4 regions of the Priestia sp. TGN 0903 genome follow, and region 1 is predicted to be linked to each of the others. Evidence: riboswitches for the same ligand, from Rfam matches in the RefSeq annotation. Region 1 holds a riboswitch; each other region holds the start of a gene.
The links. A riboswitch is a leader RNA that binds a small molecule or an ion and turns the genes downstream of it on or off. The one in region 1 is predicted to bind cyclic di-AMP.
Positions count from the first base shown of each region.

Region 2: another riboswitch for cyclic di-AMP. It lies ahead of ACRPLY_RS07560 (APC family permease); the one in region 1 lies ahead of ACRPLY_RS25400 (cation:dicarboxylate symporter family transporter).
Region 3: another riboswitch for cyclic di-AMP. It lies ahead of ACRPLY_RS08640 (potassium channel family protein); the one in region 1 lies ahead of ACRPLY_RS25400 (cation:dicarboxylate symporter family transporter).
Region 4: another riboswitch for cyclic di-AMP. It lies ahead of ACRPLY_RS07835 (dicarboxylate/amino acid:cation symporter); the one in region 1 lies ahead of ACRPLY_RS25400 (cation:dicarboxylate symporter family transporter).

Region 1 is NZ_JBOZGL010000015.1:15,138-22,652, forward strand. It holds gene ACRPLY_RS25375 (APC family permease) at 1-882, shown strand, start outside; gene ACRPLY_RS25380 (hypothetical protein) at 1,012-1,146, opposite strand; gene ACRPLY_RS25385 (EcsC family protein) at 1,284-2,075, opposite strand; gene ACRPLY_RS25390 (DedA family protein) at 2,100-2,705, opposite strand; gene ytvI (sporulation integral membrane protein YtvI) at 2,865-3,896, opposite strand; gene ACRPLY_RS25400 (cation:dicarboxylate symporter family transporter) at 4,109-5,368, opposite strand; cyclic di-AMP (ydaO/yuaA leader) riboswitch at 5,475-5,614, opposite strand; gene ACRPLY_RS25405 (undecaprenyl-diphosphate phosphatase) at 5,888-6,712, opposite strand; gene ACRPLY_RS25410 (hypothetical protein) at 7,171-7,461, shown strand.
Region 2 is NZ_JBOZGL010000002.1:231,380-238,894, forward strand. It holds gene glnA (type I glutamate--ammonia ligase) at 1-878, shown strand, start outside; gene ACRPLY_RS07555 (N-acetylmuramoyl-L-alanine amidase) at 1,791-2,831, shown strand; cyclic di-AMP (ydaO/yuaA leader) riboswitch at 3,023-3,166, shown strand; gene ACRPLY_RS07560 (APC family permease) at 3,329-5,155, shown strand; gene ACRPLY_RS07565 (cation diffusion facilitator family transporter) at 5,265-6,242, shown strand; gene ACRPLY_RS07570 (glycosyltransferase family 2 protein) at 6,282-7,259, opposite strand; gene ACRPLY_RS07575 (GtrA family protein) at 7,256-7,515, opposite strand, start outside.
Region 3 is NZ_JBOZGL010000002.1:436,648-444,162, reverse strand. It holds gene ggt (gamma-glutamyltransferase) at 1-1,287, opposite strand, end outside; gene ACRPLY_RS08660 (tetratricopeptide repeat protein) at 1,697-2,194, opposite strand; gene ACRPLY_RS08655 (YjcZ family sporulation protein) at 2,368-2,454, shown strand; gene ACRPLY_RS08650 (YjcZ family sporulation protein) at 2,643-2,723, opposite strand; gene ACRPLY_RS08645 (TrkH family potassium uptake protein) at 3,051-4,370, opposite strand; gene ACRPLY_RS08640 (potassium channel family protein) at 4,374-5,033, opposite strand; cyclic di-AMP (ydaO/yuaA leader) riboswitch at 5,158-5,302, opposite strand; gene ACRPLY_RS08635 (carboxymuconolactone decarboxylase family protein) at 5,418-5,876, opposite strand; gene ACRPLY_RS08630 (Lrp/AsnC family transcriptional regulator) at 5,997-6,452, shown strand; gene ACRPLY_RS08625 (peptidyl-prolyl cis-trans isomerase) at 6,741-7,515, opposite strand, start outside.
Region 4 is NZ_JBOZGL010000002.1:285,604-293,118, reverse strand. It holds gene ACRPLY_RS07840 (aspartate aminotransferase family protein) at 1-812, opposite strand, end outside; gene ACRPLY_RS07835 (dicarboxylate/amino acid:cation symporter) at 921-2,156, opposite strand; cyclic di-AMP (ydaO/yuaA leader) riboswitch at 2,337-2,491, opposite strand; gene ACRPLY_RS07830 (NAD(P)/FAD-dependent oxidoreductase) at 3,094-4,563, opposite strand; gene ACRPLY_RS07825 (ATP-binding protein) at 4,781-6,181, opposite strand; gene ACRPLY_RS07820 (YjcZ family sporulation protein) at 6,335-6,508, opposite strand; gene ACRPLY_RS07815 (hypothetical protein) at 6,596-7,021, opposite strand; gene ACRPLY_RS07810 (hypothetical protein) at 7,011-7,172, opposite strand; gene ACRPLY_RS07805 (DUF4397 domain-containing protein) at 7,387-7,515, shown strand, end outside.

The sequences.
Region 1 (7,515 bases):
ACCGTTTCTTTTGGTACGCTATTAGTTGCTTTTCAAATTTTAGTAGCTATCATCTTTATTATTTTAAGTGCTACAACTCAAGGGCAAGAGCTATCATTTAAACCGTTTATAAGTGAATCGGCTTCTATATCTCTTTTATTAAACGGAGCAGCTATTTTATGCTTTTCTTTTTTAGGGTTTGATGCTGTAACCACCATGGCTGAAGAAACACTTAAGCCTGAGAAAACCATTCCCAAAGGGATTCTCATTATTGCATGTACGGGAGGCGCCTTATTTATTACGGTTTCTTACTTTGCTCAGCTTCTTTTCCTTTCAGCCTCTTTGTTTAATGATTTAGAAGGTGCATCGGCTGAAATCGCTTATAAAATTGGCGGCCAGCTGTTTCAATCTATTTTTGTAGCAGCAGCCTTAACATCAACTATTGCTTCTGGACTTGTCTCACATATGAGTGCATCAAGACTTCTCTACGCAATTGGGAAAGATGGTTATCTGCCACGGAGAATTTTTGGCTATATTCACCCTAAAACAAAGACGCCTGTTTGGAACGTAGTCATTATTGGTAGTCTCTCTTTAATTTCACTAAGTCTGTCTCTTGAAAAAGCTACCTCTTTAATTAATTTTGGTGCTTTAATTGCGTTCAGTTCAGTTAACATAGCGGTTTTTATCCATTATTTTATTCAACAAAACAAACGATCTCTCAGTGGATATATTTCATATGTACTTATGCCTTTACTCGGCAGTTTATTTTTATTTTTTATGTGGCTTAACTTAGAAAAAACATCCTTATTTATCGGTATTGTATGGAGTATAATTGGAATTATTTATTTATTGATTGCCAGACGAAAAAATACTATTACCATTCCTACTTTTCATTTTGATTAAGGAAATAGGCTTAACACACCTCGACATATTTCCCCAGAAATAATGTCGAAAAAAAGTAATTGAGACATAAACAAATCAATCCCATCTACACACGAACAAAAAGGTAAACGATCTAATATGAATCGCTCGTTACACCGCTGTTGATTTCCGTGCAAGGCTTCGCTTTCCGCGGGCGGCCGTTGAGCCTCCTCGTCGCTTGCGCTCCTGCGGGGTCTCATCTGTTCCGCTTTTTCCGCAGGAGTCTTCGCCTTGCCCTCCAATCAACACCTAGAGGCAACTAAATACATGAAAGCTACATTTACTATATCAATAAAAAAAATCCGAACGTATTTGATTCTCAACTAAGAATCAAACTCGTTCGGATTTTTCTTCAACTAAAATACTTTCATACCAGCCTATTTTTATTTTTTAGATTGTGAGACTTTTTCTAAAATGCGTCTTTTACGGTAAAGCATCATTCCAACTTCTCCTATATCGCTAATTGCTTGTTTGTTAATATACGCCCCAAATACCATCCCTGCTATAGGAATCATTTGAAATAGCTTTTTCCATCCCAAGTTGTCTCTATAGGTTAGAAACACTTCTCTCCAACCTTGGAGCTGCTGCAAGCTCTGCGTTCGATTGCCGCTTGCTAATTCTTCTAAAATCGCACGCTTTCCTACAATATCAGAGGATGAAAACTGCATGCATTTGACCATAAAAATGCGTTCCTCTTGCTCAGTGGGATCGTAACCATAAGAAACAGCCACTTCTTGCAGTGTCTTAAGTGTAAGTCCCAATACAAAAGGAATATCAATCGCCAGTGTGAAAATTCCACCTACTCCGGTTGTAGCTCCTTGCAGCTGCGCATTCTTTTTTCGGACTTCAATAAAATACTCCGCCAACTCATCCATTTCCTGCAGAGATAAATGCTGAATGTCCTCTATTGACAGCTGCTTATTTTCTTGTAATTTGGCTGATGCTTTCTCTAGGGTGGCAGACGTATTAGCTAAATACTGGCCTCCATTATCAACATACTTGGCAATTTCATCTAATAATTTTTCTATTTTTTGATGAATGAACTTTGGCGTTACTTTATCTAAAGCTGAAAAAGGCAAGCGAGCCAGCCGCTCCCAGAAAAAAAGTCCTTTTTGGTCTTTCTCCCACTTTTCAATTTTTCGCAATTCTATTCTCAATTGTTCATGCTCTGACATATCCTCACTCTTTTCCTCGATTTATCAGCTCTGTCCTACTTGTTTATTCCGCACATATTTAATGATAAAAAACAACGCAATTAAAACAACAATTCCGATTCCAATAGGCTGCATGTATTGAGACACAATCGGACCCACCTCTTTCCACTTAGGTCCTAACTTATATCCTAAATATACGTAAATAGCCGTTACTGGAAGCATCGCAACAAATGTGTAAATAGAAAACAGCCATACATTCATTTTTGCCATCCCGCATGGAAAAGAGATAGCCGTACGCACTCCTGGAATAAACCGTCCAAAAAAAGCGACCCCGCTGCCGTACTTATTAAAAAAGCGATCGGCAGCGTCAATTTCTTTTTCTTTCACCAAAAAATATTTTCCATATTTTAAAACTAGCGGTCGTCCACCGTAACGTCCCAGTGCATAAAGAGTCAACGGTCCACACACACCGCCTACTGTACCTGCAAGGATAGCCAGATACAAGTTCATATCACCTTGGTACACCCAATACCCTACTAAAGGTAAAACAAGCTCTGCGGGGACAAACTCAAACGTTAATGCTAAAATTACGCCAAAATAAGAGAGCTGTTTTAGCGCTTCAATTAAAGAAAGTAAAACCGACTCTAACAAAAATTCTCCTCCTCATGTCATTAAATCTAAGACTGCAAAACTATAATTTAGCCGATTGATAGATAAAAACCAACGCGACATAGTTTTTTCCTTTCCCTCTTTACGTATGACGTACTACAAAAGTTTCAATAAAAAAAGCGCTAGTTTTATCCAGCGCTTTTATAATTTAAAGTTAATTTGAATAATACCTACTTTACGAAGAGCATCGTATAAAATAACTAAAGCCGGTCCTAAAAACAACCCGACAAAACCTAAAAGTTTAAATCCAATGTACAAACTAACTAATGCAGCCAAAGGTGAAATACCCATATTTGTAGAAAATACTTTTGGTTCTACTACACGTCTTACTACCGTAATGACTCCAAATAGAATAAATAAGCCGATTGCTAATGAGTCATGTCCTTGAGTAAGAGCAAAAATCCCCCATGGAACGAGCACCGAGCCTGTCCCAAGAATTGGTAAGATATCGACAATTACAATTAATAAACTAAGAAGCGCGGTATACGGAACATCTAATAGCCAAAGTCCTACATAAGCCATTACAAACGTCATGACACTTAAAATAATTTGTGCCTTGATAAAACCAACCCCGGCTTGGATAAGCTGAGTGATGACAACTTGTAGCTTATATTTCGTTTCTTCTGTTAAGAAAGACTTAATTTTATTTTTAATAGCAGGCAGCTCAAGGCTGATAAATACAAGCGCTACTAAATAAATAAGAAACTCTAGTAGAAACCCAGGAACAGTTGCGGCAAAGCTAATGATGATTTCTACCGTACTTTTTAATAGAGAATCTAATGAATTTACGGTTTTTTCAAGCGTGCGCTCGATAGAAGAAATCACTTCCGTAGGAAGAGCGTTTGAATAGTACTTCCACTTAATAATAGTTGGATAAATTGCGGTTTCATAGATTTCTTTTACAAAGGAAGGCGCTATTTTTGAAAGAGCTACCACTTGCGTAACGATTGTCCGAACAATAAAAAATCCAATAAGTATGAGCGAAACAACATATAAAATGAAGGTCATAAGCACTGCGTAGACTCTCTTCATTTTAAAAGATTGATGTAATTTTTGAACAATACCCTCAAGTGCTAATGCTGTTAATAAAGCAAACACAATCGGTAAACTGTAAGGGATTAACAAACATACGATTACTATCGAGGCGATGACCCATATTCGCTTTTTCCACATACTCTACTATCCCCCAACTAGCTAAGCTATCTCTATATTTACTGATAAAGAAAGGAACCAGTGACTGCTTTATGTAAGAATAAAATTTGGATATTTTTATACCTGATGTTACATATTATAGGGTCAATTCCCATAATAATAAAGGAATTATTATGAAAAAAGCTACTTATTCTAATTTTTTGAATAGAATAAGTAGCTTTTAAATTTATAAATTAGCCGGCTCTCATGACCTCTGTACCTTTTTTAGGGTCAAATTTGCCTTCAGATTTAGACATTACAATTGCTGCTAGTGTGTTTCCTACTAAGTTAACAACCGTACGTGCCATATCCATGATTCTGTCTACTCCCGCAATGAAGGCTAATCCTTCTGCCGGAACGCCGATTGTTCCAAGAGTAGCTAGTAATACAACAAATGATGTTCCTGGCACCGCAGCCATTCCTTTAGATGTAACCATCAATACAAGAATGAGCGTCAGCTGTTGAACGATTGTTAAATCAATACCATACACTTGCGCTAAGAATAACGCTGCAATGGCTTGATAAAGAACAGAACCATCTAGGTTAAAGGTATAACCAATTGGTACAACAAACGATACGATAGCTTTTGGACAGCCCATCTTTTCAAGCTTTTCCATAATACGCGGAAGAACTGTCTCAGAACTAGATGTACTGTATGCTAACAACAGTTCATCTTTCATATAGCGGAATAAGTGGAAAATGTTAATTCCTGCCCATTTCGCAATTCCTCCTAATACAACAAGTAGGAAGAAAATTAACGCTAAGTAAACTAAGATAACAAGCTTTCCTAATGAAAGGAGTGACTCTAAACCGAATTTCGAAACTGTTACACCAATTAAAGCAAATACTCCAATCGGAGCCACTTTCATTACTAGGTTTACCACGTGAAACATTGCGTGAGAAACGCCGTCAAAGAATTGAACAACAGGCTTTCCTCTTTCTCCAATTGCCGCTACTCCAAGTGCGAACAATACTGTAAAGAAGATAATTGCTAGCATGTCCCCTTCAACAATTGACTGGAAAAAGTTTGTCGGAACAATGTGTAAGAACGTTTCAGCCACTGACTTTCCTTCTTGCTGTTCGGATGTTTCAACGTATTGTGAAATATCACTCTTCTGTGCTGAATGAATGTCTACACCTTGTCCAGGATGAAAAATATTAGCAACCAATACACCGATTATAATTGCAAAAGTCGTAATAATTTCAAAATAGAGAATGGTTTTAACGCCGAGCTTTCCGACCTGTTTACCGCTTCCTGCTCCTGCAACTCCAACGACTAAGCTTGAGATAACAATTGGAATAACAATCATCTTAATTAATCTTAAAAATAGGTCTCCTAGCGGCTGTAGGTATGTTACTACACGCGGATCGTTAAACCAAATTACTCCTACAAGAACACCGAGGATTAAACCGGTAAAAATCTGCGTAGCCAAACCAAAACGAATTTTTTTCATAGATGTACCTCCCCAAAGATGTATGACATTTGTATATACTTTTCTGAAAAAACAAAAAAAGACTATTCTTAAGAAAGAACAGCCTTTTACTTACGCTATTTTGGGCTCTTTCTCTCAATAAAGCAAACGAGGTTAACTGTCGGATTCGGAATTGAGAGTTTCCTACCTTTTGTAAGGATTCACCCCAAGGCAGCTTTACTGCCGATAATGATTCCCCCGCTCTATACGATTAAGCTTATTATTCAATTTTTATAAAATTAAAACGATCTATACGTTGTCATACGTTTTTTACAGTCAATAAAACTAAACAGAAGTCTTACTTTTACTTAACTTTATACTGCACAAATATTAATTTACTATTTTTCGACACGTTTTGTCAATACCCATGTTTATAAAACGCTTTCAAAAGACAATAATATATATTTATGCAAAAAAGCTATTGCAATGTTGCAATAGCTTTTTCTTGCTTTTTAAGTCTTTATCAGAAGTTTAAATGGCTATAAAATACGCTTATTTATTTTATAAAAATACAAAATATAGAATAGCCGCTAAGACAATTCGATAAATGGCAAACGGAACTAATTTAATGCGGTTGATTAATTTTAAGAAAAAGCGAATCGATATAAGCGCAAAAATAAAGGCGCTGATAAAACCAGCAATAAAAAACGGTAGTGCATCTGATGTGAAATACTGCCAGTTTTTAACCAATGAAAGTCCACTTGCTCCTGCCATAATTGGCACTGCCATAATAAATGTAAAATCTGCGGCTGCCTTATGGCTCATTCCAAGAAGAACCCCTCCTGAAATCGTTGAGCCTGAACGAGAAAAACCTGGCCAAAGAGCAATACATTGAAACAGTCCTATACCTAGTGCTTGTCCATAAGACATTTGGTCCACCGTCTCTACACGCGGACGTTTAGGTCCAAACAAATCTGCTAGAATCATTAATACAGCTCCGACCACTAAGCCAATTAGCACCGTATTTAAAGAAAACAAATGTTCATCAATGTAATCATCAAACAAAAGTCCTAACACTCCTGCGGGTAACAAACCAACAATTACCTGCATTAAATTTAAGCGATTTGTCGGTCCAATTGCAGCAGCTGGTTTTTTTCCCAATCCTAATAAATTAATAAAACGATCTTTAAAAATAACAACTACTGCTAAGATCGACCCTAGCTGAATAACAATCTTAAATGTATTAGCTACTGGAGATGAAAATAATTCTTTTGAATTTAACCACAGGTCATCCACAATAATCATATGCCCAGTTGACGAAACAGGAGCAAACTCTGTTAAACCTTCTACAATCCCTAAAATGATTGCTACAATAATTTCCCACATAAAGCTATGTACCTTGCCTTTCTTTCAAATTAATAAACTTATCGCTTCGTTTTACATGCTCAACTATTTTCCTATTTTGACACTTGCTTTTTTATCATAATTGTTAAAACTATGAAATACAATGTGTATTTGCAAAAAGATAAGAATCTTTAATAATTTGTAATAAAAAGCTTACATGCTACAACCAAAAAACACGATATCAGCTTTTATTTATTTTAAAAAGCAGTCACTATGTTCAGTATAAATTCTGGTCCCTTAGCTAAAAATGAATCATCTAGACTATTTTTCTTTAGTGTGAAAAAATGACTAAATCATTATGTTTTTTCCATCCCCCTTTACTGTCATCTATCATTTTAATCCAATAGGGCTGACTTATACGACATATCCCCCAAGTAATTTGAAACTTTTTTCTCTCTTTTCTCGTATATAGTAGTATCTTTTTTAGGAGGCTTTTTACTATGAATGGAAATGTACGTACAATGAAATGGGTCACTGCTGGGTATGAAGCCTTGCTGGGAATTCCTTTAATTGGCGCGGGGATTGTTATGGGCTTTAGCTATACTCCTCTTTTTATTGGATTTATTCTTCATGCTATCACACTCATTTTAGCTAATAGACGAGGGTTATCTGCTTATGGAAACATACTAGGGCTTGTTACCTCACTGGTTGCTTGGATTCCATTTTTGGGATTTATCATGCATATTATTACAGCTATTGTGATTGCAATCGATGCTGCTAGACAACGCTAATTGTCTAGCTTTTTTTATTTAAGGGTTGATTTTTTACCGAATGATGGTAAACTT
Region 2 (7,515 bases), on a different contig from region 1:
AAGGTGGCTACTTCGACTTAGCGCCAACTGACCTTGGTGAAAACTGCCGTCGTGACATCGTATTAGAGCTTGAAGAAATGGGCTTTGAAATTGAAGCATCTCACCATGAGGTAGCTCCTGGACAACACGAGATCGACTTCAAATATGCTGCTGCATTAAAAGCTTGTGATGATATCCAAACGTTCAAACTTGTTGTAAAAACAATTGCACGTAAACATGGCTTACATGCTACATTTATGCCAAAACCATTATTTGGTGTGAACGGTTCAGGTATGCACTGTAACGTTTCGTTATTCAAAGATGGCCAAAACGCATTTTATGATGAGAACGGTAATCTAGAGCTAAGTGATACTGCTCGTCAATTTATCGCAGGTATCATCAAGCACGCACACAGCTTTACAGCAGTAACAAATCCTACTGTAAACTCTTATAAGCGTCTAGTACCTGGATATGAGGCTCCTTGTTATGTTGCATGGTCTGCTCGCAACCGTAGCCCATTAATCCGTATCCCAGCTTCTCGCGGCGTAGGAACTCGTGTTGAGGTACGTAGCGTAGACCCAGCTGCTAACCCATATTTAGCAATGGCTGTTCTATTAAAAGCTGGTTTAGATGGAATCAAGAACAATCTTGAAGCTCCAAAACCTATTGATCGTAATATCTATGTAATGACAAAAGAAGAGCGTGTTGAAGAAGGTATCGTAGATTTACCTGCAACATTAGCTCAAGCTTTAGATAGCTTCCAATCAAATGAAGTTATGGTTTCTGCATTAGGTGAACACTTAGCAGAGCACTTCGTTGAAGCGAAAGAAATCGAGTGGGATATGTTCCGTACACAAGTTCATCCTTGGGAACGTGACCAATACATGAGCCAATATTAATTTTTAAAAGTCGGAGAGATCGTTTGTACGTTCTCTCCGACTTTTTTGTTTTTCACAATGAATAAATAACATTCTACATACGTAAATTGAATAATATAGCTTGTTTATAAAAAAGCTGCCTGTCGTATAATTTACAGGGAGCTTTTTTATTGTTTTGTTACATACAAGAAAGAATTTGTTTACATGAATCAAAAAGGATGAGCTTTTTGTCTCATTGAATCTATAAGTAAAAGTAGTGTATAACAGATAGTGAGATTGTTTATGTGTTCACTCTGCACTGTATTTCAGTATAACTTCAGAGAGTTTTCAGCCAATCATAGTATCGTTAGAAAATACTGTTGGAGAGGAATGTAATAAAAATGAAAGAAGGAAATTTCTTTAAAGGTTTAGTGATAGGGATATTGATAAGCATTCCAATTTGGATTATTCTCATTGTTGTAGGCGTTCTGCTTTTTAAATAGGTCCTAACGTTATAAATAATAGACCCTCCTGATCTATTTAATCAACCAGAATAGAATTTGGACCAAAAGTATGTTAGGGGGAGGGAACCGCACGATGAATTGTGCGGATTTTTTTATTGGTAGGATGAACGTAGATTTCATCTATTTAGTTGCTTCTAGCAGTTGATTGGAGGGACTCCTGCGAGAAAAGTGGAATAGGTGAGACTCCGCAGTAGCGCACGCGACGAGGAGGCTCACCACCCCCCCGCGGAAAGCGAAGCCTCGCACGGAATTCAACAGCGATGTAACAAGCCATCCATACTAGCGCATTTATCCCATTTGTTCGTTTTTAGGTTGAAGTGATTTCGTTATGTCTCAATCTCCTTTTTTAGTAATTTTTCACTAAGTAGGCTAGTATACGTAGCACTTTTTTCCCTCATGCATATGTTAACAATAAGGAGGGACAAGTAATATGAAAAAAATTTATCTTGATGCAGGACATGGTGGGGCAGATGCAGGAGCAGTTGGAGCGAATGGACTGTATGAAAAAAACTTAGTGTTAAAAATTCAACAATATTTAATAAGCTATTTAAATAGCACTTACAGTGACTTTACGATTAAAACCACCCGTACCACAGATACTTTTTTATCGTTATCTCAGCGCGCTTCTCAAGCTAATTCGTGGGGGGCAGATGCATTTATGTCTATTCACGTAAATGCCGGTGGAGGAACAGGATACGAAGATTATGTTTATAGAAGCGCTAGCAATGCTAGTAAAACGTTTCAATCGATTGTGCACGGGCAAGTACAGCCAACGCTGCTGTCGTATAATCATCCGAATCGTGGACGAAAATCGGCCAATTATGCGGTGCTTCGCTTAACAAATATGCCTGCAGTACTAACTGAAATAGCTTTTATTGATAGGAGCGCCGATGCAGCACTTCTTCAAAATGAAGCTTTTTTAAAAAGCATGGGTGAATCGTATGCAAAAGGAATTGCCGTATATTTAAATTTACCTCGTCGTGCAGTTCCAAATCCATCGCCATCTCCAACACCGACACCAAATCCATCACCTTCTGAACCAGGTGAAAAAACGTATACAATTAAGCAAGGAGATACGCTGTACAGTATTGCACAGAAGTACGGCATAACAGTACAGGAGCTTCAAGAAGCGAATACAGGGCTTTCTGATCCTTTAACACTACAGGTTGGAAAAACAATTGTTATTCCTTCAGGAACTTCACCAACACCTACTCCAACACCACCTTCTGAACAATATCCACTTCCCAATGGAATTTTAAAACAAGGCGATTCTGGAGAAGCAGTGAAACAGCTTCAAAGAGCATTAAACGCGGTTAGTTTTAAAGTAGGGTCAGTAGACGGAATATATGGAGTACAAACGAAAGATGCAGTCAGACGTTTTCAGCTTGTGTATCTTCCTTATGATGTAGATGGCATTTATGGTCCTCAAACGAAAAACAAGCTAGCAGCCGTTTTAAAAGCAAAAAGTTAAAGAAAGCAGGTCTTCTGTAAGCAGGCAGAAGGCCTTTTGTTTTCCCCTTAAAAGCGCCTTAAGTACTATTTTATCGTTTACGTAAAATAATGCTTTACAAACCATTTGTACGGGAGTATATTATCTAAGAACAAAGGATAGTTATGAAAGAAACATGTTATCGATCATACTCTTTAACCGAAAATTATATTGACCTGTTATCGCTTAATTCGTCAGAAGTGGGGGACCCAAATTTGTGCATTGTCACTTGGGGTGAATCCTTTTTTTTAAAAGGTAGGGCTACTCTCATAGCCCGAATCCGACAGCTAACCCCATAAGCGTTTTGGAGAGGAGGTTTAAGCTGTGTAAAAACGCTGAGAACCCTTAGTGTTTTTTTTGTGCGCTTTTTTAACATAAAAAGGTATTTTTTAGGGATAATATCACTTATTCATGAACTTGTAACGGAGCTTAGCAACGAACAGTGAATAGTAGCTAAGCAATCATCGGAGGGAAATTACGTGAACTATTCAGTTCTCAAGAGATTATTGATTGGAAAGCCGCTCAAAACAAAAGAGTTAGGCGATCAAAAGCTTAGTAAGCTTAAAGCGCTGGCTATTTTATCATCAGATGCCTTATCTTCAGTGGCTTATGGAACAGAACAGATTTTGATTGTCCTTGCAACAGTGGGCGTGCTTGCCTATTGGTATTCGATTCCAATTGCGATTGGGGTATTGGTGCTGCTGACGGCTTTAATTCTTTCATATCGTCAAATTATTTATGCGTATCCGCAAGGCGGAGGAGCTTATATTGTTTCGAAAACCAATTTAGGAGAAAATCCTGGACTTATCGCTGGGGGATCACTGTTAGTAGATTATATTTTAACAGTTGCCGTGAGTGTTTCAGCAGGAACCGATGCTTTAACTTCGGCTTTTCCAACGCTGCATCACTATAACGTAGTAATTGCGTGTTTGCTGGTGATTTTTATTACGGTTTTAAATTTACGAGGTGTAACAGAATCCGCTTCTGTCTTAGCTTATCCGGTTTATTTATTTGTTATTGCTCTTATTTTGTTAATAGCGGTGGGCTTCTTCAAAATAGTGACAGGTCAAGTTTCACCTGAGCTTCATACATCTCTCGGTACCGTGGTGCCAGGTATTAGTTTGTTTTTATTATTAAAAGCTTTTTCATCAGGCTGTTCGGCATTGACTGGTGTAGAAGCTATTTCAAATGCAGTGCCTAACTTTAAAGATCCAGGTGCAAAAAATGCTGTTCATACATTAATGCTGATGGGCGGTATTTTAGCCGTTTTATTTTCTGGCATCACGTTTTTAGCTTATTGGCTTGGCATTTCTCCAAAAGCAGATGAAACGGTTGTATCACAAATTGCATCGAGTGTATTTGGACGAAATGGATTTTATTATTTTATTCAAGGTACCACAGCTCTGATTTTAGTGCTAGCGGCGAATACAGGTTTTTCAGCTTTCCCTTTGCTTGCCGTAAACTTATCGTCTGATAAATACATGCCAAGAATGTTTCAAATTCGCGGCGATCGACTAGGCTATTCAAATGGAATTGTGACCCTTGGAATTGCTTCTATTGTCTTACTTGTCGCCTTTAAAGGAGCGACGGAACAATTAATTCCTCTTTATGCAGTTGGAGTGTTCATTCCATTTACGCTTTCTCAAACAGGCATGATTGTCAAATGGCTTAGAGAAAAGCCGGCCGGCTGGCAAGGAAAGCTAACCATTAACTTAATTGGTGCCCTCATTACCTTAACGGTGCTAATCATTTTGTTTACAACGAAGTTTTCACAAGTATGGTCCGTGCTCGTTTTCTTACCGGTTATCGTTTATATTTTTCATCGCATTCATACGCATTATGAAGCGGTAGGAGAGCAGCTTCGTATTAAGCAAGGAGAAAAGATTGGAAAGCTTGAAGGAAGTGTGGTCATTGTTCCTGTAGCAGGAATGACAAAGGTAGTGGAAAATTCATTGAACTATGCAAGAACGATTGGTGATACCGTTATTGCGGTGCACGTTGCTTTTGACCGAGAAAGCGAAAAGAGAATGGAAGAGAAGTGGGAAAAGTGGCAGCCTGATATTCGTATTGTTACGTTTCATTCTCAATACCGCAGTCTTGTGCGTCCGCTGTTTCGATTCATCGATATGGCTGAAGAAAAAGCCCGTGAAAATAATATGGCTATTACGGTTGTTATTCCGCAGTTCATCACGAAAAAAAGCTGGCAAAACATCCTTCATAATCAGTCCAGTCTGCTGTTAAAAGCACATTTGCTTTACCGTAAAAACGTAATCGTTACAACGGTACCTTATCGTTTTAAAAAATAATGAAACATGACTAAAAACCTCCAACTTATATGTTGGAGGTTTTTAATTTTTAAATTCACATACACTAACCATAATTGAATCTCATCAAAGGCACAAACGGAGGGATTGCATGAGTGAATTAATTAAGTTATTGCGAAAAGGAAATAAATCGGCCATGATGGCCGCTATAGTTAATACCATTATATCCATTATTAAAGGGATTGCTTTTGCTTTAACGGGAAATGTAGCGATGTTTGCTGAAACGATGCACAGCTTAGGGGACGCAGCAAATCAGTTCTTTGTTTTTATAGGTTCAGCATTAAGCAAAAAAGCTCCGACCAAACGATTTCCAAACGGATTTGGACGATTGGTTAATCTCGTTTTATTAGGGGCGGTTCTTGTAGTAGGAATTATGGCATTTGAAACGATTAAAGAAGGGTATCATCATATTCTTCATCCGACGAAGTCTTCAGGCTTTATTTTAAATATTGCAGTACTTGGCATCTCGGTATTACTTGAGATGTTTGTCCTCTTTAAGGCAATGAAAGAAATTTTGCACGATGTCGGAATGAATACTGCAGAGGTCAATGTTTTTACGCAAAGCTTTGTTCATCTAAAGAAAGCAAAGCCAGCAACTAAGCTTGTTTTTATGGAAGATCTGGTAGCTACTGGAGGAGGCGTATTGGCTTTAATCGCCGTTTTTATTTCGCGGTTTACGCCTTTTCATCAAGCTGAAGGAATTGCTTCTATGCTAATTGGTCTTATGATGTTTTTTGTAGTAGGACGAGTATTTTTAGATAACGCTGCCGGAGCGCTTGGTGAAGCAGATAAAGAAATGGAAATGAAAATTGGCGCCATTGTTATGCAAGATGTACAAGTGCGTGATATTCAAACGTTAATGGTGATGAAAGAAGGAGAAGAGCTTCACGTTGAATTAAAAGTAGAAATTGATCCTTCTTTAACAGTAGCAGAAGCGGATGATATTAAAGATCGTCTCGAAAATCGTATTTTACAGGAAAAAGGAATAACGGATGTCATTATTGAATTTGATGAAGATGATGGAATTCCTGACTGGGTGACAAGCGATTTACAGCTTCAAAAAGAATAAAAAACAAGGAAGAAAACAGTTGTTTTCTTCCTTGTTTTTTTAGCTATATACTTTTTCACGCACGTTTTGAGAATCTGTTGAAGCCGCAGAAAAGTTAATAGTTTCACGTACAACGTAAATAGGTCTATTTTTACTTTCATCGTAAATTCTTGCGATGTATTGTCCCACTAGACCTAAACCAAGTAGCTGAATACCGCTAAAGAAAGTGATAGCTACCATAATCGAAGTCCAGCCAGGCTGAATATTTTCACCTATCAGCCAAACAACAATCGAATAACTTAAAACGAGAAGTGATACAAAAACTGATAACAAGCCAATAACCATTACTAAACGTAAAGGTTTCGTTGAAAACCCAATAATTCCATCTGAAGCAAACTTGATCATCTTTTTTAAAGGATATTTTGTTTCACCAGCAAAACGCTCATCGCGCTCATATTCTACATATGTTTGCCTGAAGCCGACCCAAGACATCATTCCTCTTACGAAACGATTGCGTTCAGTCATTTTTTTGAATACGTCCGCAACTTTTCGGTCGATAATACGAAAATCTCCCGTGTCTTTTGGGATTTCAATATCGGACATATAATTTAAAAAGCGATAAAAATACTTAGCCGTTGTCAATTTAAAAAAGGTCTCTCCGCTTCGCTTCTTGCGCTTTGCGTATACAATTTCATAGCCTTGCTGCCATTTAGCAATTAATTCAGGAATCATTTCAGGCGGATCCTGTAAGTCAGCATCAATAATTACGATAGCATCACCTTGAGCATAGTCAATACCTGCTGTGACGGCAGTTTGGTGCCCGAAATTACGGGCAAAATCAATAATTTTTACGTTAGAATCCATAGCTGCTACGTCCTTTAAGATTTCAATTGTTCGGTCTGTACTGCCGTCATTGACGAAAATGAATTCATAGTTAATGTGATTTTCATGCATGACGGAAAGCAAGCGATTATAGCATTCATTAGCTACTTCTTCTTCAAAATACATAGGTACCACGATTGAAATTAGTTCTTTCATGCTTTACCTCCTATCGAGTGATTGTTTGTGTGCTTAAACGTCCATATTTTATTAAGAAAAAAATTAAAAAACATTCCTATACAAGTAGACAACAGTTGTCCAATTATCGGATTAGCAGGTGTATAGTGTACAAGAAGGAATAAGCAAGATGTATTAATTGCTAAAGTAATAAGGTTTACGATGAAAAATTGAGCTAACATCCATTTATGTACAGTTGCTTGAAACACCCACGATTTGTTCCAATAGTAGCTGTTTA
Region 3 (7,515 bases), on a different contig from region 1:
AAATCCGTAGTCAGGAACCATAATTCCTGAACCAAAAACTTGTTCAATGGTAGTCGTGTAAGAAACCATGTTTCCCCATTTGTCTACAACAGAGAAATGAGTCGTTTGGCCGATTGGATTTTCTTCCGTTACCGTTGCTTTATTTGGATTTTCTTTTCCTTCATATTTCCAAGGGTCTCCTTCTTTAACATTAGGCGTTGCTTTATTTGGATTAATTAATTTACGACGTTCTTTAATATAATCTTCATCTAACAGGCCTTTTTTCGGCACTTCGTAAAAGTCTTCATCTGCCATATACGCCGCGCGGTCCGCAAAAGCTAAGTGCATCGCTTCCGTTAAATGCTGCAAATACTGTGGCGTATTGGAACCCATTTTTTCTACATCATAACCTTCCATTAGCTTTAAAATTTGCTGCACGGTTAATCCGCCGGAGCTAGGAGGAGCCGCACTAACCACATCGTAGCCTCGATAAGTTGTTTTTACCGGCTCGCGTTCTTTTACAACATAATTTTTTAAATCATCCATGGTCATGCTTCCATCGCGTTTTTGAACTTCTTTAACAAGCGCTTTTCCAATTTCTCCTTTATAAAGAGCGTCTGACCCTTCTTTTTGAATAAGCTTTAATGTTTTCGCAAGATCAGGCTGAACAAGCTTATCTCCTTCTTTTAACGGCTTGCCATTCGGTACAAATACATTACCGGCCGTTTGGTATCTTTCAAGCTTGTCCGCATTTTCATCGATATACTGAGCCATCGACCAATTCACTTTAATTCCTTGTTCCGCTTGAGTAATCGCAGGTTTAATAACATCTGATAAGTCCATGGTTCCATAATCTTCAAGGGCTGTTTCTACTCCTTTTAACGTACCAGGAACTCCAACTGCTTTTCCTGTTATGTGACGTTTACTGAAAGGAATGACTTTTCCTTTTGAATCTAAAAACAGCTTAGGCGTGACATCAGCCGGTGCCATTTCACGGCTGTCTAGCATCGTAATTTTATCTTTCTTTTTTTCATAAATCATCATAAAACCGCCGCCGCCGATACCAGACATCATCGGTTCCACAACGTTTAGAGATAGTTGAATGGCCGCTGCCGCATCTACAGCGTTTCCGCCTTCAGCTAACACTTTCCTCCCCGCTTCAGCAGCCAGCGGGTGAGATGCCGCTACAATTCCTTGTGTAGCACCCCGTTTCATTGAATGGTCGACACCCGGAACTTCAGCAGCAGCTGGTGTGACAACTAAACATAAACTAAATAACGTAATAGCCAACATCTTCATAACCTTCATCTGGGTCTCCTCCTTCAAATACATTATTTCACATCGCCTGAGACGATGGATTTCACGAAGAATAAATTGGTTTATTATGATATTTTTTACATATGCGTATAAATAAAAAGCAAAGTAAATCATACCTTTGCTTTTTTAGTTAATCGCATGTTTAACTTTTCTCTCTATTCATTTACAATTATCTATATTTTCTAACAATTTATCCATAGGCTGATAGTTTCTTACTATTTTTGGAACTATGTAGACTGAACGCTCTAATAATGTAGAAAATCTAGCAGTTAAGAAGTCGTTCGACTTACATGCACTTCTTAAATTTTTTATAAATATTCTTATTGTTATATAAAAAGCAATCCTTTATGAAAATCAGCATACGTTTTCTGAAAATCAAAAATAAAACAGGACTTTAGATTCATCGTCCTGTTTGGAGCATGTTTTCGACTTTTTTAATGTCCGCGTGCGTAGGATTGATTTCCCGAGCATAGGCGATTTGTTCTTTCGCTTTTTCCATTTCTTTTAATTGAATATAGGTTTTGGCGAGTTCGAGCGGCAGCATAATCCCTTCAAAACCAAGATCTTGCGCCTTCTGCAAATAAAACAGCGATTTTTCGTAATTCCCTCCAAACATGAGCGGAGTTTCCCGATATTTTATTCCTCGAACGAAGTGCGCCAAACTTGAAGATGGATTTAATGTTAATGCCTGATGAAGAGCCCGGTCCATTTCTAAGTTCAATACCATTTTTTCAAAGATAATTGATTCTTCGATTTGCTTTGCTAAACAAACGGCTAAGTAACAGTACAAATCAGATGCTTGAGGTTTTTTCTTCATTTCTTGTTGAATTTCGCGCTTGATCTCTTTCCACTTTCCCTCTTCTAGCTGATTCATGACGTATTGTGCATGTATTCCCACCTATTTGCCCTCCTTTTCCTCTTTATCATAAAGGATTTCTGCGCAAATGAAAAAAGTAAGTGTTCTTCATTCTTCACAAAAAACGTTACCATTAAAAAATAGGCAAATTTCTCAATCACTTAACCCAATTAGTACATAGGATATAGAGACTTTTATTAAAGGAGGTTACACATATGGGCGCAAAAGGCGGTTTTGGTTTTTCATTTATCGTTGTTTTATTTATCCTATTAGTAATCGTAGGGTGTTCTTGCTACTACTAATTTCTAGAGAGGATGAACATCATTCATCCTCTCCTATTTCAAAAAAACCATGCTTTCGCATGGCTACATACCGATTAGATGAATGAGTAGAGGAACTCATTGTTCGGCAATATTGAAGAAATTTTTGGTTTTTACTTCCGCCTAGTATGCCCTTTTTGACGGGGGCTATGCGCAAATAAAGTTAACGTTTAAAAGCGAAAGCCAGACGCACCTACAATAACAAGTAAAACAAATAACACGACGATTAACGCAAAATTTTGTTTTCCCACGTACCATCCCTCACTTCCTGTTATCTGCTTTTAGTGTATGCAACAGCTTGGCAAAATGTTTAGGACAGGGGTGCGGATTTTTCCAATGAGAAAAACCTTCAAATTTCGCCAAAAAAAGTGAATCATATTTTTGTTTCTTTCGTTATATATAGTAAGAGATTTTTTTACTATAAAAAAGGAGGGGCTTTAATGCGCCGACATTCCAAATTGCCCATTGTTCTTGTTTTTGCCTTCTTTTTATTCATCGCAACTGTTTTGTGCGTAACCTCTTATATGTCTTGAACGTATAAATAATATAAAAAAATCGCCTCATCGAAGGCGATTTTTCTATCCTAGCATTATATCTTCGTTTGGATAGCGAACGGCTTCACGCTTTTGCTTAGATAATGAAAACGCAAGCGTTAATGGCCCCACTTTTCCTAAAAACATGATAAAGATAATAATCACGCGTCCAAAGTACGAAAGTTCAGGAGTCGCTCCCATCGATAAACCTACTGTTCCAAACGCAGAAACAACTTCAAACATAATTTTTACAAACGGCAGGTTTTCCGAAATATTTAACAGGAAGATGGCCCCAAACACAAACATAATCGAAATCATCGTAATGGCTAGTGCCTTAAACACATGAAGAGGAAGAAGCCGTCTCTTTAACAGCACAATATCTTCCCTGCTTCGTAAAAATGCCCATACAGAAAAGACAATCACCACAAACGTTGTTAGTTTAATACCTCCTCCTGTTGACGCACTTCCTGCACCTATGAACATTAACATAACCATTAAAAATATAGTGGAATCATGTAGACTTCCTATATCGATACTATTAAAACCTGCTGTGCGTGTTGTTACCGCTTGAAAATAAGACGCCCACACTTTGTCTCCTAATGACAAACTTCCAAGTGTATGTGAATTGCCGTACTCTAAGAAAAAAATAAAAAGCATGGCAATCACGTTAATGGCAAACGTGCTGATAATCATAATTTTTGAATGCAGCGTTAGTTTTTTATACGATTTTTTTACCCACATATCAGCAAGAACGGTAAATCCTAACCCACCAATAATAAACAAAAAGGAAATCGTTATGTTAATAACGGGATCTCCTACATACTGAACTAAGCTGTCAGATAATAGTCCGAACCCTGCGTTATTAAAAGCTGAAATTGAATGAAACAAGCTAAAGAATAGCCCCTTAGACCATCCGAATTCCGGAACCCAGCGTATCGCTAAAAAGATAAGTGCAACAAACTCAATTAAAAATGAAAAGATAAACAGCCTTTTAACTAGCAGGACAACTCCGCCGACGCTCGTTTGATTTAATGCCTGCTGAACGAGCATACGCTCTTTAAATCCAATTTTTTTACCTAGCATCATAAAAATCAGCACGGCAAATGACATAATGCCAAGACCGCCTATTTGAATTAACAGCATAATAATCGTTTGACCGATGACGGTAAAACGCGTACCTGTATCTACGACGGCTAAGCCGGTCACTGTCATAGCGGAAGTAGATGTAAAAAGGGCGTCTACCCACCGGATTGGCTCAGTAGTAGAAAAAGGCATCATTAATAAAAGAGCACCAATAATAATTCCTCCGCCAAAAATGGAGACAAGCAGCTGCGGCGGCGTAAGCCTAACAATTTTTTTTTTCATAAGTTAAACTCCTTCTTCTTCAAAACGGTTTAAATCGCGATTATGTCCGATAACAATCAGCATATCTCCTTGTTCAATTGTTTCATGCGCCGTAGGCGAAATCACCATTTCCCCGTCTTTTCGCTGAAAACCGATAATATTACAGCCGTACTTTGCACGAATATTTAAATCAAACAGCGTTTTATTATGAAGTTTCTTAGAAGCGACAATTTCAACAATACTATAGTCTTTAGACAGTTCAATATAGTCAATAATTTTTTCTGACACCACGTGATGAGCAATCCGCTTCGCAATATCGCGCTCAGGATGAATGACTTTGTCCGCTCCTATTTTCTCCAGCACTTTTTGATGATACATATTCACCGCTTTTACCCATACTTGCTTAACGCCCATATCTTTTAAAAGCATCGTTGCAAGCACGCTTGCTTCAATATCGTCTCCAAACGAAATAAGAGCATGATCAACGTTACGAATGCCTAGCCCTTTTAAGCTAGCTTCATCAATTGCGTTCGCTTGCACGACATATGTAGCTGAGTTGCTATATTTCTTTACTACCTCCTGATTGCGGTCAATAGCGAGCACATCCACATCCAAATTAGCAAACTCTTCAACCAAACTGCCTCCAAAACGACCTAATCCCAATACAGCAAACTGTTTTTTCATAATGTATTTATTCCTTTCTTCAACTGCTGTGTGTTCTCTTAGCTTATACTTTTTCTAAAAAATTACATGTTTTTCTTAAAAAAAGCGCAAAAAAACACAGGAAGGCTCCTGTGTTTTTTCACACTCTTCCCCCTCAAAACGCTTGCGAAGTTAGCTGTCGGGTTCGGGTTTTAAGAGTAACCCTACCTTTTTAAGGATTCACCCCGGAGCACAATATGTGCGTAAATAATGGGTCCTCCGCTCCGTAATGGATTAAGCGATTTTTATTCAAATGTCTATGATCTATTTTTTAGAATAATCGATTCGATTCATGATACGTTTCACTTCACGAAAGCTATCTTACTCCTGTGGATTTTGTCTGTCAAGATATTTTTAGGGAAGACATCACTTGCGCTGCAAACTGCAAAAATCATATAAATCTAAACTGACAATCAGTTTGTGAAATTGATCAAACAAATTAATAACGGCCAAAAGCTCTAATAGCTGCGTATCACTGTAAAATTTCTTTAATTGATCCATATCAGCATCCGTCAAATCCCTTGGACGCACTCGGTATACATCTATAAATCGAAACAGCAGTCGATCTTTTTCTTCCAGCTCTTTTTCTCTTAACACTTTTTGATTAAGCGTCTTATCGCCTACATATGACATGCTCATACACGTCTCACAGCCGTTAACACCTGCTAGATAAAGCCTGATTTTTTCCTTAGTCTCTCTTTTTACTATATCACTGTTCCAAAGCTTGTCGTATAGCTCATCATACAACCTTTTTACATCTGGAATTAAATTCAGTGCTTTTTCAAAATTTGTTCCCTCTTCGTTTGTTAACAAAACTCTTGCCATTTTTTACTCACTCCTTTTTAATTATTATAGTAAGAAAAATGGAGATTTCAGATAACAAATAAAACATATTATCTGCTGTTACTAATCAAATGAAACATTAATATGAAAGAAGGTTTTCAATTGAAAATTGATGAAATTGATTTATCGATTTTGCAGGCACTGCAGCAAAACAGCCGTCTTTCCTTAAGAGAGCTAGGAAAACAAATTAACCTGTCTCCTCCTTCAGTGGCAGAGCGAGTAAGACAGCTAGAGAGCTTTGGTATTATAAAAGGATATACAATCGATATTGATTATGAAAAGCTGCAGTTGCCCGTCTCGTGTTTTATTGAAGTAACCATGAAAAACGGAGAGCACGAGCGTTTTAAAAGATTTATTTCTCAGTATCCCTATGCTTTATTCTGTGAACGCATCGCCGGACAGGCTTGCTTCATTACAAAGCTTCAGCTTCCTCACCTGCACGTACTCGAGCAATTTATTAACGAAATTACACCTTATGCCAAAACGATTTCACACATCGCCCTTTCTCACGTGGAGATGTCTTCTGCATTATTGAGTCATTTAAAAGATGAAAAGTGATTGAAACATACGTTCACCGTACTAACGAAAAGATCCGAACGATTCATCGTTCGGATCTTCTTTCCACTAAACTACTTCTGTCCTAGCCTCTTTTATTCGTCCAAAAGCATAAAAAATAACCCTCCAAAGCTGGAGGGTATAAATTTTCCGAATAATGAAAGTTTTACAACTTCATTCTATCAGGTACCGACATTTCTGTCTACTTAAAAATGTAAAAGAGCTCTCTATTAATAGAAAGCTCTTTTACCTGCTTGTTTTTTGAAAACAATCAATCTATATAAAAGGGAACTACCTAAGGTTAAAAGTCACGTGAAACCTTGGCAGTTGATCCTGGATATACCGGTTGATATGATTCAAAACAAGTTCTTTCATCATTTCTTCTTTGACTTCTGATTCCGTTTTTTTATCTTTTTGTTTTAAAATAAGAATATAATAGACTTTACCCATTTTAATGGGCTTACTACACTCTCCAATGTGCTGTTTTTTTAAAACATCTATAAAAGAGGGAGATAGATTCGAAAGCTTTAGATTATCATCATTCTCTATTTTGCTGATGGTCTGGACATCAGCATATTTTTTTTGAACGTCTTGAAGCGATGTTCCTTTTTGCAGCTCAGCCGCAACGGTCTCAGCATCATGTAAAGTTGTAAAAGTTAGCTGCGAAAAAGATACGCGCGTTACATCATTCTCAATACGTGTATAGTAAGCGTCTAGTTCATCAGACGTAATTTGTTTACGGAAATATTCTTCTAATTTAAACTGATTTATTAGCTGTTTAGTTACATCGCTAGAACGAATGTGCAAGACTTCATAGCCTTGTTTTCTTGTATCTTCGTCATATGAACGTTTGATTTGTTTCCACATATCCTCGACTTTTTTCTGTACCCTGTCACTTGTCTTTAGATGCGAAATTAAGATTTTTTGCATGACAAGCTGCCGCAACAACTCTTTGCGGTAGCTTGTATCATTTAGCGGAGCATCGGGATTTAAGAACCCTTCAACTGCTAAAAAACGATTGAATTCAGCTCCTGTCACCTTTCCTCCTTCATACGCTGCCACTTCT
Region 4 (7,515 bases), on a different contig from region 1:
CCTTTTCCAAGCGTCATGATGTCTGGTTTAGCTCCCCAGTGCTCATATGCAAACATCACGCCTGTACGCCCAACTCCAGTCATGACTTCATCGGCTATCCATAACACATCATATTTATCACAAATTTCTCTTATCACTTCATAATAACCGGGTGGAGGTGTAAGAGCTGCTCCGGCAGCTCCTACAATGGGCTCTGTAATAAAAGCAGCAATATGTTCAGGGCCGGTTCGTTTGATAACTGTTTCCAATTCGTGTGCACAAGCAAGATTACAGGATGGATAGGTTTGATGAAACGGACATCGATAGCAATAAGGAGGTGAAACCGAAGGATAATCTTCAAGCAAAGACGAGAAACGTTTTCGTCTTCCAACGTGCCCTGACATAGACAGCGCTCCTATTGTAATACCGTGATAGCTCATCCAGCGTGACAAAACCTTTGTTTTGGTTGGCTTTCCTTGCTCTTGAAAATGCTGAATGGCTGTTTTCATAGCCGTTTCAGTCGCTTCTGTCCCGCTGTTAACAAAAAAGCTCCACTGGAAATGATTGCTGCTTAATTCACATAGTTTCTTAGCTAAGGCTTCCGTCGGATCGCTTGTAAACTGCGACCGATATACAAACGCAACTTTCTGTGCCTGATCCGTCATCGCATCAATAATTTCTTTTACGCCGTGTCCGATACTTGCTGTAACTGCCCCTGACGAAGCATCTATGTACTTTTTTCCATCTTGGTCGTACAAATAAATTCCTTTTCCATATGAAATAACTGGGTAGTCGTCGTCGAGCAGCGGCTTTATCACATGGGTCTTATTCATTTCCGCACTCTCCTTTCAAACACATACTCTTATTAAACTGTATGCTGAAAAGAAGAGTTTCTTGCCAATAAAAAAAGCCCTAGCATATAGCTAGAGCTTTTACATTTATTAAGCCGATTGCGTTACAGATTTATCGATACGCTTTGCTTCTGACTCAGCCACAATAACGGCACACGCAGCGTCTCCCGTAATATTTACAGATGTACGAAGCATATCAAGCAAGCGATCAATCCCGATAATCAATCCGATACCTGCTACAGGCAGGCCAACCGAACTCAATACCATCGCTAGCATAATGAGACCAACTCCCGGCACGCCTGCTGTACCAATACTAGCAAGCACCGCTGTTAATACAACCGTCACAAGAGCACCCAGCGACAGGTCAACGCCGTATACTTGCGCAATAAAAATAGTCGCGACACCTTGCATAATTGCTGTTCCATCCATGTTAATGGTAGCACCTAACGGCTGAACAAAACTGCTGATGGACTCCGGGACACGAAGATTTTTTTGAGCCACATTCATTGAAATCGGAAGCGTTGCACTACTGCTTGATGTACTGAATCCAACTGTCATCGCAGGAGCAAAACCTTTAAAAAATTCAATAGGGTTACGTCTGGCCATAAGAGCGACTGACCCCCCATATGTTACAATCGAATGGATGAACAGTGCGAGCACGACTACAATCATGTAAAGCCCCATCGCTTTAATTGCCTGCCAGCCTTGACTTCCAACCGCTGTTGCAAGAAGCCCAAATGTTCCGTAAGGAGCAAACTTCATCACTAGATTTACAAGGTACATCATCAATTCATTGCCTTGCTCGAGTAAATTATAAAGCCCTTTGGTTTTACTTCCAAGCATCGTAATACCAAAACCGATAAAGATAGAGAAAACGATAAGTTGAAGCATATTCCCTTCAGCCATCGCTTGGATTGGATTGACTGGAATCATATTTAAGAATGTCTCTCCAACCGGCGGTGCTTTTTCAGCTTCAAAAGAAGCGTTTTTTGTATCAAAAGATCCAAATGTTCCTGGTTTAATAACAAACGCTAATAATAAACCAATTACAATAGCAACGGTTGTTGTCACTAGGAAGTACGAAACTGTTTTTGCCCCGATTCTTCCCAGTTTTTTAGGATCTCCTAAACCTGCTACGCCTAACGTGATAGAGAAAAACACAATTGGTACAACAAGCATTTTAATTAAGCTTAAGAAAATTTGCCCAAGCGGCGTAAACAAGTACTTGTCCAGCGGAGCAAAAGCACTTGGAGCAAAAGCATTAATCAACACTCCTACAACAGCACCAGCAATTAGCGCGATAATGATCTTTGTCGATAGCTTCATAGATTTACCTCCCATAAATAAATTATATTAGAATGATTCTAACTACTATACTTATTTTACCATGCATTGAGGGTGATAACACTCAAAATATACAATATATTAAAAATTTTCAGATTAATAGTTTAGGAATATTTTTAGCTATACAAAAAACCATGAGAATATCATGGTTTCATAGACCTGTTATTCCCTCACTGAATGCTTACGGAGTTAGCTGTCGGATTCGGGTACGTGAGTTACCCTACTTGATTCATTCAAGATTCACCCCAAGTACATTACGCACAAATATGGGTCCTCCGTTCTCTTATAAAACAAAAGAGATTAAGCAAATAATTTTCTTTAATATTTTTGCATGATAATAATTGTTACTTTAATTAAAATTCATTTTATGTATTCCTGTCAAGTTTTTATTCAAAAATAATGCATGATTTTATCGTAAAAAGTTGAGAATTGTTATATTTTAAAATATTTACACCATATTTCAATAAACCAAAAACACCTATTTAACAAGACTTACAATCTAATGAATAAAAAATTAATTCAAAAAATAGTTTATAAAGTGAACTTTCTTCTCATTAATATCATTCATAAATATGTATAATTATTCTAATATCCATGTACTTTACTGCTTCCATAAATATTTTACTTATCAAAAAAATAACTCTTTCCAACTGTTGATTTTATCCTTGTACTGCTTGATATACACTCCCTAAAATTTCACTGACTTTATTGATGCGAAGAAATCGACATTATCAATTCCCCTTATTCTACTTAATTCTGCTCAAGATAGAAGTATAGATTTCCTACTATCTTTTAAAAAAGGAGCGGGTAATTATCGTATAAAACTATCGGAGTTGGAGCGGTACAAGTTCTTTACTTTTTACTTATTCCCTCTCGTTATTTAACCCATAAAAAAAAGAGGCCGTGACGGCCTCTTTTTTTATACAGTAACAGGTTCAGAACTTGCTTTACGATTCTTTAATTTTTCAACAATGTCACGCGCTACCCACACACCACACGCACTTGCCTGCGCGAGTCCTCGCGTAATACCAGCTCCGTCTCCTCCCACGTATAAACCGGAAATTTCAGTTTCAAACTTATCGTTTAACTTCGGACGGGCGGAGTAAAATTTCGCTTCCACACCGTAAAACAGCGTATGTTCAGATGCTAACCCAGGCGTTACATGATCCAGTGCTTCTGTCATTTCAATTAAGCTTTTCATTGTATTGTATGGAAGCACTAAACCCAAATCACCAGGGACAGCTTCTTTTAACGTTGGTTCTAAAAAGCCTTCTTTAATTCGATTCGCTGTTGAACGGCGCCCCTTTAAAATATCTCCATACTTTTGAACAACTAAGCCTCCGTTTGACAGCATATTAGCTAATCTTGATACTTCGTGCGCATATTCGTTCGGCTGATCAAATGGATCCGAAAATTTATGAGAAACAAGCAGCGCAAAGTTCGTATTTTGACTTCCAAGCTTCGGATCTTTGTATGCGTGTCCATTTGCTAACATAATCCCTGAATGATTCTCTACTACCACATGCCCTGAAGGATTGCTGCAGAACGTTCTGACTCTTGTACCTACAGACGTATTGTAAATAAATTTCCCTTCGTACAAGTGCTTGTTGATTTCTTCCATAACAACGTTAGATGTTTCTACTCGAACACCGATGTCTACTTGATTGTTAATCATTTTCAAACGGCGTTTTTTTAGTAAGTCGCTCATCCACTTCGAGCCGTCTCGACCTGGTGAAACCACGACTTTATCAGCCGTAATTCTGTCACCATTCTTCAATTCAATACCGCGCACGATATGCTGACCATCTTCTTTTTCTGTTATTAAATCGGCTACTTCCGTTTTATACTGCATATCAATTTTTTCTTTTAAGTATTCATAAATGCTTTTTAAAATTTCTAAATTTTGCTCTGTTCCTAAATGACGCACTTGGGCACGCAATAGCTTTAATCCTGCTGCGTATCCGCGTTTTTCAATTTCACGAACTTTATCAGTTAACGGATCCGTAATCGTATCGGTTGCTCCGTGTTTTAAATTAATTTCATCCACGTATTTAATTAAATCTACCACCTGTGATTCAGACAGATAATCCGTCATCCAGCCTCCAAATTCACTGGTGATATTAAACTTCCCATCTGAATATGCGCCGGCTCCACCGAAACCATTTGTGATAGAACAAGCAGGCAAACAGCCAGCAAACTCTTTTCTGCCAACTGCAGGGGGACATTTTTCAATTTTTTTCTGAAGAATCGGACAATTACGTCGATAGATATCGTGTCCTTTATCGATTAATAAAATAGTTGCTTCCGGTAATTTTAACGTTAGCTCATAGCAAGTAAAAATTCCAGCGGGTCCTGCCCCTACCACAATAACATCATATTTTGAGTTCATTGTACATTCTCCCATCATCTTTTTTCTTTGGGTAAAAGATAAAAGTTATTGACCGAATTTTCTTTTTTTATTATCATTCGGTTATTTTCTAGCCATTTGATAATATATCAAAAACAAACCCTTTAGTCAACAATATACACGAACATTAAAATAAAAAAATAAAAAAACATTCGTTTTTATTTCAACCAAATAAAAACCAGCGAACGAATAGCAAGCGCTACGAAATGTTCACTGGTTCTTTAATATACGGAAGAGCAATTTCTACTTTTGTTCCTACTCCTACTTTACTCGCAAATGAAATATGCCCTTGATGCTGTTCGATTATTCGGTAGCTAATCATTAATCCTAGCCCAGTTCCTGTTTGTTTGGTGGAATAAAATGGTTCACCTAGCCGAGCTAAAGATTGCTCATCAATTCCACATCCTTCATCCTCGATAATGACCATGCCGTATTCATTTCTTTTCTCAACGGTAACTTTAACTGTACCTTTGCTCATTGACTCAAGCGCATTTTGAATTAAATTAATAAAAACTTGTTTAAGCGCATTTTCTTCACAAAAGATTGTAATCTCATCACTAATCTCATTAATAATACGACAATTTTTATAATTGGCGTGTGTATCTAATAGTAATGTCACGTGACGTATGATTTGATTGAGACTTTTCGGATGGTATGAATTTTCAATTTTAGGCTTGGCCAGCGTTAAAAATTCTTGAATAATGGATTCGACGCGATTCAATTCTTCAAGCATAATATCATTGTATTCTTCATTATACTGTTTCGATGCTTTTAGCAGCTGAATAAACCCTTTAATCGCCGTCATTGGATTACGGATTTCATGTGCTACTCCTGCCGCTAGCTTGCTCACCATTGTAAGCTTTTCAGATTTGCTTGCCATTTCATCATATTTTTTTCGATCCGTTACGTCGCGAATAATATACTGAATGGCATCCTGTCCTTCAAACTTAATTTTGGTTGCCGAAGATTCAATAATGACGACCCCTTTTTTAGTCAATAGTTTCACATCAACACGTGGCCTCACGGACATTCCATTCATCAGCTGAACCATTCGTTCTTTTACAATTTCTAAATGTTCGGGATGAATAAAGTGAAGCCAAGGACGCCCGATATACTCTTCTTTTTTCTCGCCGCCAAGAAGTTTAACACCAGCGGGATTCAAATATTGGATTCTGCCTTCTCTCGTTACAATAAATGCATCTTGACTTTGCTGGACAAACTGCTTATATTGCTTCATTTTCCGAATGACTTCCTCTTGCTTTTCAATACTTGAGGAAAACTCTTTCCACTGAACAACTAAGAGCGGAATATCTTCTTCCGTGCGCTGAATATGGATATGCATCGGAAACTGCTGATCTACTTTTTTCTTAAGTAAAACAACTTCTTCCTCTTGCTTTCTTAACGGTTCCACTTCATGCTTTTCAATAAAAAAGCGATTTGGCTCTTCAAATACATTACAGGAAAGAAGCCGTTCCTCCGTCGTTTTAAAAAGGTGGCAGCAAGCTTCATTTAAAATTTGAATATCGCCATCCATATTCATTACGAGCATTGGTGTAAATGACATTGAAAATAGCTGTTGAAATACTTTTTCCTTTTCCATATATTCACCTTCGCTTATTGAGTTACTAGCTATAGTATAATATGGTAAATGTTGATTTGGCAAAATTTTTTTATTATTTAAACAATTTATATGTAAGTTTGTCCTTTTCCATCTTTTATAAAAAGCTCGCACATGCGAGCAAATGAGACCTAATCAGCAAAAACAAGTGCAGCCAATGATGATTAATAAAATAAATAGCACAACAATTAATGCAAATGACTGGCCCGTTCCGCAATGATGATAACCGCCAATTGGATAGTGGCAAGTATCATATAGGTGGTGATAGCCTCCGTGATGGCATGGGTCGTAACAATCGTAGTTATACATAGCAATCTCTCCTCTTGTTTTTTTCATTTCGTACACTGTACTTTATATGCGTTAGTTGATTGTCCTGTATGTGCATTCGCCCATTTTTTACTTTCTCTTACGCCATATTCGCCTTTTGGGCTGCAGCGTATACGAAAACAACAAAAGTAAAATACTGCCCATCACCAGTAGCGTAGTAAAATCTTTCATAAACTCAATAATGACCCCTATATACGGGAGATGGTATGCGTAGCTTCCAATCACTTTAAAAGAAGCAGGCAAAGAATTTCTTTGAGCTGTAACCAGTACATCAGGGTCTTGATTATGGGCCAGTACAAGTTCATTCTTTGAAGAAGATGATTCGTCTCTAAAGACAACTATATCTCCGCGATGCAGGTGGTGATAATCCGTTTCTTGAACGGTCACAGTGAAACCAAATAGGCTTGGAACTGTGCTAACAAATAAAAATGTAAAGCAAATTGCATAAAGAACAAGTACATATCGAAACGCAGAAAACATACATTTATTGATCATAGGTAATCAGCTCAATTCGCTCGGTTACTTTATTTAGCGCGGGGGTAATGTGATTAAATGAAGTAGAGCGCTCTGTAAATTGAATTAAAAGTAGCAGCAGTAAAAAACTTAACATGATTAACCGTAGCATCCGAGCATAAAAATCACGCATGCTCTCACTCCTTTTTTCTATACTAAATTCAGTCGTACAATAAGCCTTCAGTCAATAATTTGATTCAGTATATGCACATAGAGGGCGTTTGGCTCATTGTTTCTTCTTGGAGGTCTCGGGAGTGATCAGTGATCGGCATAAATTATGAGTTTTAGCATATGTTTGGTTACGTATGGAAATGTTTTTATACTCCGACAATAAGGGAGCTGAACATATGGCTAATTATTCCTTTGATCAATATATTAAAAAAGCAATGAAATACGATTTTCTAGCTAACTACTATAAGTATAGTGATCCATCTAAGCATATTCATTATTATCAAAAGCATTTGTACTATATCCAG